DNA from 4 places in the Paenibacillus sp. GQ49 genome. Region 3 is predicted to be linked to each of the others. Evidence: riboswitches for the same ligand, from Rfam matches in the RefSeq annotation. Region 3 holds a riboswitch; each other region holds the start of a gene.
What was found. Region 3 has a riboswitch for thiamine pyrophosphate ahead of AC6CIF_RS20115 (ABC transporter substrate-binding protein). Riboswitches for the same ligand answer to the same signal wherever they lie in the genome.

Region 1 (3,158 bases), on a different contig from region 3:
TCTTATTATCTAAATAATTTCGCAATAAAGACAAAACGAACCTACCGAAACAAATATTTTCGGTAGGTTCGTTTTTAAGTAAATTTATATATTCTAGGCTCCAAATCTCTGACGATAACCGCACTTTCGACACAACTCTTCTACAGCTTCGCGTTTGGAGAAGCCATATACCAGATTGTTCGCTCGCTCACCCTCAATAATCTCCGAGAATGACTTCTCGTGCACATTACCCAGGTTAATCACACCCTCGCCATCGAGACAGCATGGAACCACCGTTCCATCCACAAGCACAGCTGCCTGACTACGTAATGCATGGCAAAAACCTTTGCCGTCATCTTCAGGTGCATCCAGACTTGGCCACTGGAACTCATGGTCCTGATTCAGGTATACATTTGGGGCAATTTTGACCCCACTGCCTGGAACTACTTTTTCCTCAATACGGAAGTCCAGATTGAACTCACGTTCCAATACTTCAAGGGTCTCCCGATTTCGATTCATCTGAGCATTTGTGAAGTTATCCTGTGTCAGATTCCACAGCCGGAATGAGATGATGACATTGTGCTTAACGGCCTCGTGTACAAAGGACAAAATATGACGCAGGTAACCGTCACGGTCTGTTGAACCTTCATGCCCATCGAAGCTGTGCAGGGAGAAATTCATCTGCCGCAGCGCCGGTTTGCCAAGCAATTTATGCTGAGTCTTGGGCAAGAGTGTACCATTCGTTGTAATGTTCACCTTGAGTCCCTTCTCATGTGCAGAATCAAGCAACAGATCTATTTTGGGATGCAACAAGGGTTCGCCTTTAACATGTAGATAAATATGATTGGTGTGTGGTTTAACTTGTTCCAGTATATTGTTGAAGACTTCAGGGTCAATGAATCCTTTGGCACGCTGCGTCTGTGGACAGAAGCTGCAAGCCAGATTGCAGATACTCGTGATCTCAATATATACTTTTTTGAACGTTTTCAACTTGAGTCCCCATTCTGCCTAGGAGGGCGAACAATCCCACCTGCATTTTGTGATCCGGCCTATACGGGCCATCCCTATTATATCGGGTTCATGAGCTGAGGTAAATTGTTCGGTTGTTCGGGTCTGACTCCAAGTTCATCTCAAGAATTCCATCATGCTGCCTCTTTACAGTTCATGTTCAAGTGATATATGCTGAACACACAACTGCATATCTTGAACTTTTGCACTAGGGGAGCCTTGCGGCTGAGACGAATATGACTATTCGGACCCTTTGAACCTGATCTGGATCATACCAGCGGAGGGAAGTGGAGCGGCCTTTTAGTAAGCGGAATTTTATCATGTATATGTGAAGATAAACTGCGGATCTAACTTACAGACCCACTCATTTCTCCGGAAATGAGTGGGTCTTTTTTGTTTCTTTTGGCAGAGTACAAGATGCCGTTGTTATTCCAGCAGTCTGACATCAAGGGGGTGAGGATCAGATGGATAACCATGTAACCATTCACAACATAAGCTTTGCTTTTCCCGAAAAAAAGGATTCCCCCGTGCTCTCCAATGTCTCGCTTCAGGTTCAACAAGGAGAATTTGTCTCGCTCATCGGCTCCAGCGGATCAGGTAAAAGCACGCTCTTCAAGCTGCTCGCAGGCTTGCATGAGCCAACCGTTGGCACCATCGATATAGCTGATGTACCGCAAGGACAAAGGCTCGGACGAGTCGCTTATATGCCGCAGAAAGATCTGCTGTTATCCTGGCGAACCGTCATGGAGAACTGCATGCTGCATGCCGAGCTTGCACCAGGCCGACAGGACTGGGACAAGTTACGGGCAAACATCCTAGCTGGGTTGGCAAGGTTCGGCCTGTCAGGTTATGAGCAGGCCTATCCAGATGAGTTATCCGGCGGCATGCGGCAGCGAGTGGCATTGCTTCGTACCTTGCTTACAGGCGGGCAGCTCATGTTGCTGGATGAACCCTTCGGTGCACTCGATGCCTTAACCAAACGAGAAATGCATCGCTGGTTGCTGGAGCTGTGGGAGGACTTTGGCCAAACCGTGTTGTTCATTACACATGACATTGAAGAAGCCCTGCTGTTAAGTGACCGTATCATTCTGTTAACTCCAGGGGGGCAAGGTCAGAAGTTGCGTGAGGTGACGGTTCCTTTACCACGCCCAAGGCATTCGGACATGATCTACGAACCGGCTCTCGTGCAGATGAGGCAACAACTGGAGGAACAATTACATGCAAAATGATAGAGCTGAGGTTAGCGTTTGGACGTGGTGTTCAAAGTGGCTCTCTAGGTCGTTTTCCCAATATGGTCTGTTCATTATGCTCATGTTCTTATTACTGGCGATCTGGGAAGTGATTGTGCGTATGGGATGGGTGCCCTCCTTTATCATTCCTGCACCCACGGCCATCGTAAGCTCACTGGTTGAGCATCGCCGTCTGCTGTTGACCATCCATCTGCCTGCTACCTTTATGGAGATTGTTGTTGGTTTTGTCTTGTCCATAGTGACTGGAATTACGCTGGCAACAGGCATGCATATGAACCGATCGATTGAAAAGGCCTTGTATCCCTTCATCGTGATCAGTCAAACCATACCGCTGATTGCCTTGTCTCCCGTATTTATCTTGTGGTTTGGTTACACGTTGTGGAGCAAAGTCGCGGTGGTATTCTTAATCTCATTCTTCCCCATTGTGGTCAGTACCTACGATGGACTCCGCCAAGGCGATCCGGAACAGCGTGAACTGCTGCTCACCATGGGCGCCAGCAAGTGGGATATTTTTCGCAAACTCCAGGTTCCACTGGCACTTCCCTCTTTTTTCTCGGGGCTAAAGATGTCTGTGGTGTACTGTGTGGTTGGGGCGACGATTGGCGAATGGCTTGGTGGCAGCAAAGGTCTCGGATACTTCAGCCGCCGTATGTCCAGCAACATGAACACGGATGCGATGTTTGCCGCCATTTTGCTGTTATCCCTGCTTGGAATCGTTTTGTTTGCACTGATTGCCTGGCTGGAGAAACGGTTTAGCATACGGCGTCATCGTCATGGAGGCAACAGAAAAGTTGGATAATACTTAGATAGAAATTTGATGTAAATACAAGAGTTACAATCTTCAAAACATACCTTGTGCACAAATTCAGCAGCATCTTCAATCAGTTCACTGTCACATTATCGTTAACATGCTGCTGTCCA
Region 2 (3,158 bases), on a different contig from region 3:
GTCCGCACATGGAGCAGAAGTGAGCTTCTTTGGCTCCTTCTGCTGGCAGCGTCTCATCATGGTAGGACAGCGCACGTTCAGGGTCCAGTGACAGGTTGAACTGGTCACGCCAACGGAACTCGAACCGCGCTTTGGACAATGCGTCATCGCGGCGCTGGGCACGTGGATGTCCCTTCGCCAGATCGGCAGCGTGGGCCGCGATCTTGTAGGCGATGACCCCTTCCCGCACATCATCCTTGTTGGGCAGGCCCAAATGTTCTTTTGGCGTAACATAACAGAGCATCGACGTGCCGAACCAGCCAATCATGGCCGCACCAATGGCGGATGTGATGTGATCGTAACCCGGGGCAATGTCGGTCGTCAGCGGCCCCAGCGTATAGAACGGTGCTTCTTTACATATCTCCATCTGCAAGTCCACATTCTCCTTGATCTTATGCATCGGCACATGCCCAGGACCTTCGATCATCACCTGCACATCATGCTTCCACGCGATCTGCGTCAGTTCCCCGAGCGTAGCCAGTTCCGCCATCTGTGCTTCATCATTCGCGTCGTAGATACTGCCAGGACGAAGTCCATCTCCCAGCGAAAACGCCACATCATACCTTTTCATAATCTCGCAGATTTCTTCAAAATGAGTGTACAAAAAATTCTCCTGATGATGCGCAAGGCACCATGCTGCCATAATGGACCCACCGCGAGACACAATGCCTGTCATCCGCTTGGCCGTCATCGGGATATAACGCAACAGTACACCTGCATGAATCGTAAAGTAGTCCACGCCCTGCTCTGCCTGCTCAATTAGCGTGTCACGGTATAACTCCCAGGTCAGCGCTTCCGCTTCGCCATTCACCTTCTCCAGCGCCTGATACAGCGGTACCGTCCCAATCGGCACAGGTGAATTGCGGATAATCCATTCCCGGGTGGTATGAATGTCTTTGCCTGTGGACAGATCCATTACGGTATCCGATCCCCAGCGTACCGCCCAGGTCATCTTCTCGACCTCTTCCTCGATGGAAGAAGATACAGCAGAGTTGCCAATGTTGGCATTGATCTTCACATGAAAATGACGACCGATCAACATCGGCTCACTCTCCGGGTGATTGATGTTAGACGGCAGGATGGCTCTTCCACTCGCCAGTTCCTGGCGCACGAATTCCGGCTCCACGCCTTCACGAATGGCGGCGAATTCCATCTCTGCCGTAATGACTCCCTGTCTCGCGTAGTGCATCTGGGTCACACAGCGTCCCGGCTGTGCCCGCAAGGGTTTGCCACGTAATCCGGGATACTCTTCGGCAGCGGCTCTCTTCCCTCCGGGTTTCAGTCCGTTATCCTCCGGTTTAACCGTACGGCCCTGATAAGCTTCGACATCGCCACGCTCTGTGATCCAACGTGTGCGCAGGGATGGCAGACCTGCACGGATATCCGCATGAAATTCGGGATCGGTCATCGGGCCGCTCGTATCGTAGACACGCAGCGGTTCGTTATGCTCCACCCCTTGGGGAGTATTCGTGTCATGAAGGGCTATTTCACGTTCAGGAACAGCAATGTCTGGCCGTGAGCCCTGAATGTAGACTTTGCGGCTGCCGGGAAAGGGCTGAACCCGTCCGGCCGCCCCTGTTTCTTTTTCCACCTGCTGATCGTTATGTTCCTGTTCCATCGCTTGTTGTCCCGTTTGATTTCCTGTACTCATGTTCGCTTGTCTCCTCCTCAGTGTTCGTTCGCTTGGTTTTGGGTTGGCATCATCATTAGCTCGCTTACGTACCTGTCCCAAATCATGCGCAATGCAGAGAAGAAAGAGCGATCCTACACCAGACCAGGGGAGACATTATTCATGTACAGTTCACAACAGACCGAAGGCTGCCGCAGATCATGGATCTATGGTGACTTCCCTCCTCATCCAAGCCCACTTTCGCAGGTTATTGAAAAAGAGGCCCATAGAATCCGCGCTATATCGCCTGTTCCCTGTATATAAAAAAGCCGGTCCCCGAAGGAACCGACTTTTAATGTCCATCACCAATAATGCACCTTTATGAAGCTCCTTAACGGAGCCCTACAAGGGTCACATCATGTGGTGGTTGTGGTCATATCGCCGATTACTTCCCTACGCTGGTATGATCCAGATCAGGTGCAAAGGGTCCGGAATCTCATGCGATTCCGTCTCAGTCCGGACAATTCGGACTCCCCCAGTAACGTTAATAAGTTGCGGCTTACATAAGCCGCCGTTCATATTCAATGAAGCTGGCCCCGTTGGGCCGTCCATTACAGAGTAGCGCAACCGGAACATAAAAACAACCTTTATATTCCAAATTACTAACTTAATTGGTGACAGACCTTACATCAACATCAGGATAACATGAGCCCCATTTGTGTAGCCGCTTCCTTTAGCACAGGTGCGTATTCGTGCAAAGTCTCCTGCGAAAGTCGGCTGACAGGTCCTGATACCGAGAGTGCGGCTGCAATATTGCCTCTGCGATCCATAATCGGTACCGATACCGCGGCAGCTCCCGGCTCACGTTCCTCATAACTCGTCGCATATCCGTTATCCCGAATGTCTACCATTTGCGCCAAATACACCGCTGGATCGATAAATACCGGCCATTCAGGACCATTCATCAATTCTTCACGATCCTCGTCCGTGGCAAACGCCATCAAAACTTTGCTGGAAGCGCCCACAGACAGCGGCAGTCTAACACCAACGGGAGCAACTCGGCGAATCGCCTGATCACTTTGCACAGCCTGAATCCGAATCCGTTCACTGCCATCACGCAGGTACAGACTCACGGTCTCCCCCAATCGATCTCTCAGTCGCTCCATCGCAGGCAGCAGCAGAATAGCGGGATCATCACTGCGGGACATATGAGCTGACAGCTCCCAGATTCGGATGCCAAGTCGGTACTTCTCTGTTGCTGCATCGCGGATTACGAACCCTCGATCCTCCAGCGTAGCCATCAAACGGTGCACTGTACTTTTGTGCAGGCCGATCTGGCTGGCAATTTCGGTGAGTCCCAGATCACTGCGTGTGGTAAAACATAATAATATATCCAGCGCCCGCTCCACAGCCCGGACGGTTAACTTGCGATCTTCCATGGCATAATGCCCTCCTCATGTTTCATCACATGAAACTTGGTTACATAAATTATATGAGAAACGGTCTCATC
Region 3 (3,158 bases):
GAATGATTAACTGATATGGAAGCGCAAGGCTGAAGTTACGAGCAATGGTATGGAGATACGTACGGAGTACGGATGACCCACTTAATTGATCAGCGAGATATGCTGAAACCATCCCATACAAGGACATGATCAGAACCATGCCAATCACCATAAAAAATGACATAACGAGCACACCCAAACTCTACATAAGTGAACATTTCGTGAACAATTATGATTTTTCCAATTTAAAATTGGATTTGACAACCATGTAGTACAGCCCTATGATATCCCTTAAAATGGTAGAAACATTCACTACATAAGGAGGTTTTTGATTGTGAGTTTTCAAAAGCGCATTGACCACGTCGGCATTGCCGTTCGTGATCTGGAGACCACGCTGCGTTTCTACACGGAGATCGTTGGTCTTGAATTGAAAGACCGGGTAACCCACACCAACGGCGTCATTCAGCTCGCCTTTCTTGGCTTCAATGGAAGTAACGAGACTGAGATTGAGTTAATTCAAGGATACAGCGACAAGCTGCCTTCCGAAGGTACGGTGCACCATTTTGCGATCCACGTGGATGATCTTGATTCTGAGTACAAACGCATTCAATCCACCGAAGCCGAATTTATCGATGGAGAGATTATCACACTGCCTAACGGTTACCGCTATTTCTTCATCTATGGACCTGAAAAGGAATGGATTGAGTTCTTCCAGCGCTAAGAAATGGAGTTGATTTATGAACATTTTAATTACCGGCGCAGCCGGAAAAATTGGACGTGACTTGTCCCAACACTTGTCAGAGGCATTTCACCTGAGACTAACGGATTTAAATATCGACAGACTGCATACGTATCAAGGGACCGGCCATGAGATCATCACACTGGATGTGACAGACCCCGAAGCCTGTCAGCATGCTTGCGAAGGCATGGATGTGGTTGTACATCTGGCTGGAGATCCTTCCCCGAATGCCGGATTTTATGAATCGTTGTTGGACATCAATATCAAAGGTACATTTAATGTATTCCGTGCAGCTAAAGACCAAAGTGTACGAAGAGTCATTCTTGCAAGCAGTGCACAGACGATTGAGGGGTATCCCATTGATGCTCAAGTCTATCCGGACATGCCAACACGTCCACGGAATTTGTACGGGGTTAGCAAATGTTTTGGAGAATCGCTCGCTTCCTATTTTGCGTATACCGAAGGTTTACAAAGTGTTGCGGTACGTATAGGTGCATATGATGATTTTCAACCGGACGGACCAGTGCTGGAGGCAAGGGATATGAGCGCGTATATTAGTCCAGCTGACTTGTGTGATTTGATGTTCAAAGCAATTACAACTACCGATCTGGAACCCTTCACCATACTGCATGGGATCTCGAATAATCGGTTTAAACGATTAAATCTGGAAACCACTCAGAAACAGGTAGGTTATGACCCAAAATCCGATGCTTTTGCACTCAGTCAGATTGCCTTATATGATTCCCCACGATAATTATTGAAAATAACACATCTAAACAGGCTGATATACATATGTATAACGGCCTGTTTGATAAGTTCATACGTGTCCCCATCCAGTTCCTGACTGGACACGTTCCACCCGCTGGCCTATAATTACACCTAGTAATGCCCGTAACTTCATAGTTTCCCAGGGGAGTCGGAATTGGCCGGCTGAGAGTGTATCCCACCAAGATACTAACCCTTAGACCTGATCTGGATCATGCCAGCGTAGGAATCGGAGTATATCGAAATGGCACAGCCCTATGGCTGAACGCCACCTCTCTAACGCCTGCACGCGTCCCGGAATACGGGACGCTTTTTTAATGTTCTTTTATATAGCCAGAGAGCTAAAAAAGTGACGTTATCCAGATCTCAACTGGTATAAATCTTTCGATTTATGCAAGATGATTGGATATGAAGCCAAGGAGTACCCCGTGCCAATCGGCCGGACATACCGAAGGAGAGAACCACAGATGAAATGGCGTAAAACGATGGGATTGTTGCTCTTATGCGTGCTTATGGTGACTGTAGCCGCATGTGGTGGCAAAGAAGCTGCCCCAGCTGGGCAGAACGGCAACACAAATACGGAAAGCAGCAACGAAGGTAACACTGCCGCCCTGAAAGATATTAAAGTGGTGCTCGACTGGACACCAAATACGAATCACACAGGCCTGTATGCAGCTGTAGATCAAGGTTTTTACAAGGCCGAAGGCTTGAACGTGGAGATTGTACAACCAGGTGCCGGTGGCGCAGATACAATGGTTGCCTCGAATGAAGTGCCTTTTGGCGTAAGTTATCAGGAGAGTGTAACTCAAGCCCGAACACAGGGTGTTCCATTGGTCTCCATCGCAGCAGTTATTCAGCATAATACATCCGGGTTCGCTGCTCCGGCAGATCGGAATATCAAGTCACCGAAAGACTTTGAAGGCAAAACCTATGGCGGTTGGGGTTCCCCAGTCGAAGAAGCCGTGATGCAATCCATTATGGAAGGCGACGGAGCCGATGTATCGAAAGTGAAAAACATTAACATGGGTGACGCTGACTTTTTCACCGCAGTGAAACGGGATATTGATTTCGCGTGGATTTTCTACGCCTGGACGGGTATTGAAGCCGAACTGCGCGGGGAACCGATCAACATGTTATATGTGAAGGATTATTCAGATGCATTGGATTACTACACACCTGTCCTCGTAACCAACGAGCAAACGATCCAAAACGACCCTGAGTTGGTGAAAGCATTCCTGAAAGCCACTTCCGAAGGGTATCAATATGCGATTGATCATCCCGAAGACGCAGCGAATATTCTGATCAAGGCCGTACCGGATCTGGATAAAGACCTGGTACTGGCAAGCCAGAAATGGCTTAGTCCGAAATACACGGATGATGCCCCTCGCTGGGGTGAGCAAAAGCAGGAAGTATGGCAGAACTACACGGACTGGATGTTTAGCAAAAAACTGCTCGATGAACAGATCGATGTGAGCAAGGCATATACGAACGAGTTTTTACCCCAATAAAATTCTCATATAAAACGAACTTGATATTTACATGAGGACGGAGAGGACAGAAATAACGTGAAAAAGCGAAGCGCTCGCCTTTATCACCGGATTTTCCCTTAGAGAAAGGGAATCAAAAAAATCTGGGGATAACAGCGATTGGAGGGTTATTCTGTCATCGAAGTGGC
Region 4 (3,158 bases), on a different contig from region 3:
AAAGCTTACCCCAGGCAAAACTATTCGTGACGTTCTTAAGGATGCATTCCTTCCGTTGCTTGAATTAGAAAAAGAAATGATGAATATTACGGACCAGATGGCAGATGCAGATCCAGACAAGCTGGAGCAGTTGCTGGAAGAGATGGGCGATATTCAGGAACAACTGGAACAGGGCGACTTTTATCTGATTGACGTAAAAGTGGAAGAGATGGCCAATGGACTTGGTTTGTCCGCAATTGGTCTTGATCGAGATGTCGCAGCTCTAAGTGGTGGACAACGTACCAAGGTGCTTCTTGCCAAGCTTCTGCTCGAGAAACCTACAGCTCTTTTGCTGGATGAGCCGACCAACTATCTGGATGTAGAACACATTGAATGGTTGTCACGTTACCTGAAGGACTACCCGCACGCGTTTCTCTTAATCTCCCATGACACGGAATTCATGAATGAAGTCGTAAATGTCATTTATCATTTGGAATTTGCCAAATTAACGAGATATGCAGCGAACTATAACAAGTTCCTCGAGATGGCTGATATGAATAAAGCCCAGCATATTGATGCGTACGAGAAGCAGCAAGAGTACATCAAGAAGCAGGAAGATTTCATTCAGCGTAACAAGGCACGTGCTTCAACTTCAGGTCGAGCGAAGAGCCGGGAGAAACAGCTGGACAGAATTGAACGTATTGATCGTCCAGATGAAGCGGCCAAACCAACATTCAAATTCAAGGATGCCCGTGCGAGTAGCAAAACGGTCTTTGAGGGCATTGATTTTGAAATTGGATATACGTATCCTTTGCTGCCTAAGATGACAATGACAATTGAACGTGGTGAGAAAATTGCCATCGTAGGTTGTAATGGTGTGGGTAAATCGACGCTGTTGAAAACCATCCTGGGAAAAATATCTCCACTCAGTGGAAAGACCTTTTTGGGAGATTATCTCGAAACGGCCTATTTTGAGCAGGAAGTTCGTGCTGGGAATATCACGCCGATTGAGGACGTCTGGAATGAGTTTTCACATTTGACCCAAAACGAAGTCCGGGGTCATCTCGCTCGCTGTGGGTTGAAAAACGAGCACATTACCCGTCCGCTTAACATGCTGAGTGGTGGAGAGCAAGCCAAGGTTCGTTTATGCAAACTCTTGATGCGTGAAAGCAACTGGATTCTATTCGATGAGCCGACAAACCATCTGGATGTCACAGCTAAAGCGGAGTTGCAGCGTGCTTTGCAAGAATTCAAGGGAACGGTGTTACTGGTATCTCATGAACCTGATTTTTACGAGGGTTGGGTCACCAAAACATGGAATGTCGAAGAATGGTCTGAGAAAAACTAGACGATTTAAGACAATGTTTAACAGAAATGACAGTGACAAAAAAATCCGTCTATGGTAACATAAGCTACAACTTCATATGAACACTAGGGGGGCCGCACGATGCGGCTGAGATGGAAGAATGCGATTCCGGACCCTTTGCACCTGATCTGGATCATACCAGCGTAGGGAAGTGGCGAGCGCGTTTCAGTGAATGACAGCAAACGGCAATTCGAAAGGATTTCAACCGTCTGCTTAACGAATTGAAACATGCAGTTGCGTGTATAACGTTATGGCTATAAGGTCTATAGCTTTATTGCACGAAATGAACTGTATGTATCAGTCAGTCATCTGGTCCTATAATTAATACGCAGCCACTCCCCTACGGGAGTGGCTTTTTTGTGTTTTCATAGCATTCATGCCTGGAAGGAGATGAACAGTACGGTATTTTCTCATGAACATGTACACGGATCATTTGAACTGCATGTTGTATCTACGGGTTCAGGGGATCAGGCATCTTTTGTAAAAGCTGCAAAGGACGTTTGGCCATGGGTGGACTATATTCACATACGAGAAAAACAACTCACATGGCAAGACAAGATCGGTTGGGCTGAAAGTCTGCGCAGCATTGGCGTTCCATCTTGCCGGATCGTCATCAATGGTTCAGAGCTGCCTTCACAGAATGACATCTATGGCGGTGTACATTGGGGGCAAGATGCGATACGAAACTATAACCCTGCTGTTATACGCAATGTGCAACGCCTTCGTCTGGGTGTATCTGTTCATTCAATCGATGAGGCAAAAATCGCTGAAGAACGGGGAGCCGATTACCTATTCTTTGGGCATGTCTTCTCAACCAACAGTAAGCCTGATCTTGAACCAAGAGGATTATATGCTCTGGCTGAAGTGTGCTCTGGTGTCTCCATTCCTGTCATGGCGATTGGGGGCATCGAACCGGGAAACATTCACGCTATTCGCTCTGCAGGCGCACAGGGAGTCGCTGTGATCTCGAATGTATGGGCGAGCGATTCCCCGGATCAGGCGGCTGCATTATTAAGGCAGGCTATCGTTGATACATAAAGTCTGAGCCGCTGAATCAAGGAGATGAGCTGATGAAGAAGATCATTACTGATAGACCGGATAAGGTTCATGCAGAAACGATTATTGTAGGCGGAGGGGTTGTTGGTTGTGCCATTGCATATGAACTTGCTTCCCGTGGACAGGATGTGCTGTTGCTGGAGCGTTCGGTGATTGCAGGAGGCACTTCTTGCGCAGCAGCTGGAATGCTGGCGGCCGACAGTGAGGATTTTGCTCATCCTTTGATGGCTAAGCTTGCCAGGCAGAGTAGACAGTTACTTACCGAGCAACAGGTGCTAATGGCTACACTCAGTGAGGTAGAGACTGGTCTGCAACGCCAGGGATTCCTAACTCCTTTTCGTTCATACAGTGAATTAAGTAGTTATAAGGACAATCGGAAGTCTGCGTTGTCTACTTCTGCTGATGAGGTGTGGTGGGATCGTTCCGTTGTGCAACAGGAGGCATCATGGCTTAACAGAGATACGTATGGAGCCTATTACAGACCTTACGAGAGTGAAATTCTCCCAGTCCACCTAACGAAGGCATACGCCGAATCCGCTCAAGCAATGGGAGCACGGGTTATGGAGGACATACAGGATATACGTGTGCAAGCAAACGAACACGGTGTGCAGGGAATCACCACATCGATCGGTGAGATGAGATGCAAACATGTCATTATAGCGGCTGGATTACAGAGTGAAGAGTTGATGAGACATGTGAATCTGAGCTTGCCTGTGTGGTCGGTAAAAGGTGAAATAGCCGCCGTTCAGTTCTCAGA

Region 1: linked by a shared signal. The riboswitch ahead of AC6CIF_RS29290 (ABC transporter ATP-binding protein) and the one ahead of AC6CIF_RS20115 (ABC transporter substrate-binding protein) in region 3 are both predicted to bind thiamine pyrophosphate.
Region 2: linked by a shared signal. The riboswitch ahead of thiC (phosphomethylpyrimidine synthase ThiC) and the one ahead of AC6CIF_RS20115 (ABC transporter substrate-binding protein) in region 3 are both predicted to bind thiamine pyrophosphate.
Region 4: linked by a shared signal. The riboswitch ahead of AC6CIF_RS17090 (thiamine phosphate synthase) and the one ahead of AC6CIF_RS20115 (ABC transporter substrate-binding protein) in region 3 are both predicted to bind thiamine pyrophosphate.

The regions. Positions count from the first base shown of each region.
Region 1 covers NZ_JCAXEL010000027.1:75,052-78,209, forward strand. The annotation lists gene AC6CIF_RS29285 (radical SAM/SPASM domain-containing protein) at 94-969, opposite strand; TPP riboswitch at 1,188-1,290, shown strand; gene AC6CIF_RS29290 (ABC transporter ATP-binding protein) at 1,452-2,216, shown strand; gene AC6CIF_RS29295 (ABC transporter permease) at 2,206-3,036, shown strand.
Region 2 covers NZ_JCAXEL010000024.1:49,257-52,414, reverse strand. The annotation lists gene thiC (phosphomethylpyrimidine synthase ThiC) at 1-1,657, opposite strand, end outside; TPP riboswitch at 2,082-2,195, opposite strand; gene AC6CIF_RS27790 (IclR family transcriptional regulator) at 2,344-3,087, opposite strand.
Region 3 covers NZ_JCAXEL010000012.1:77,022-80,179, forward strand. The annotation lists gene AC6CIF_RS20100 (DUF2798 domain-containing protein) at 1-163, opposite strand, end outside; gene AC6CIF_RS20105 (VOC family protein) at 314-700, shown strand; gene AC6CIF_RS20110 (NAD-dependent epimerase/dehydratase family protein) at 717-1,472, shown strand; TPP riboswitch at 1,618-1,730, shown strand; gene AC6CIF_RS20115 (ABC transporter substrate-binding protein) at 1,951-2,991, shown strand.
Region 4 covers NZ_JCAXEL010000009.1:70,709-73,866, reverse strand. The annotation lists gene AC6CIF_RS17095 (ABC-F family ATP-binding cassette domain-containing protein) at 1-1,327, shown strand, start outside; TPP riboswitch at 1,403-1,512, shown strand; gene AC6CIF_RS17090 (thiamine phosphate synthase) at 1,703-2,383, shown strand; gene thiO (glycine oxidase ThiO) at 2,416-3,158, shown strand, end outside.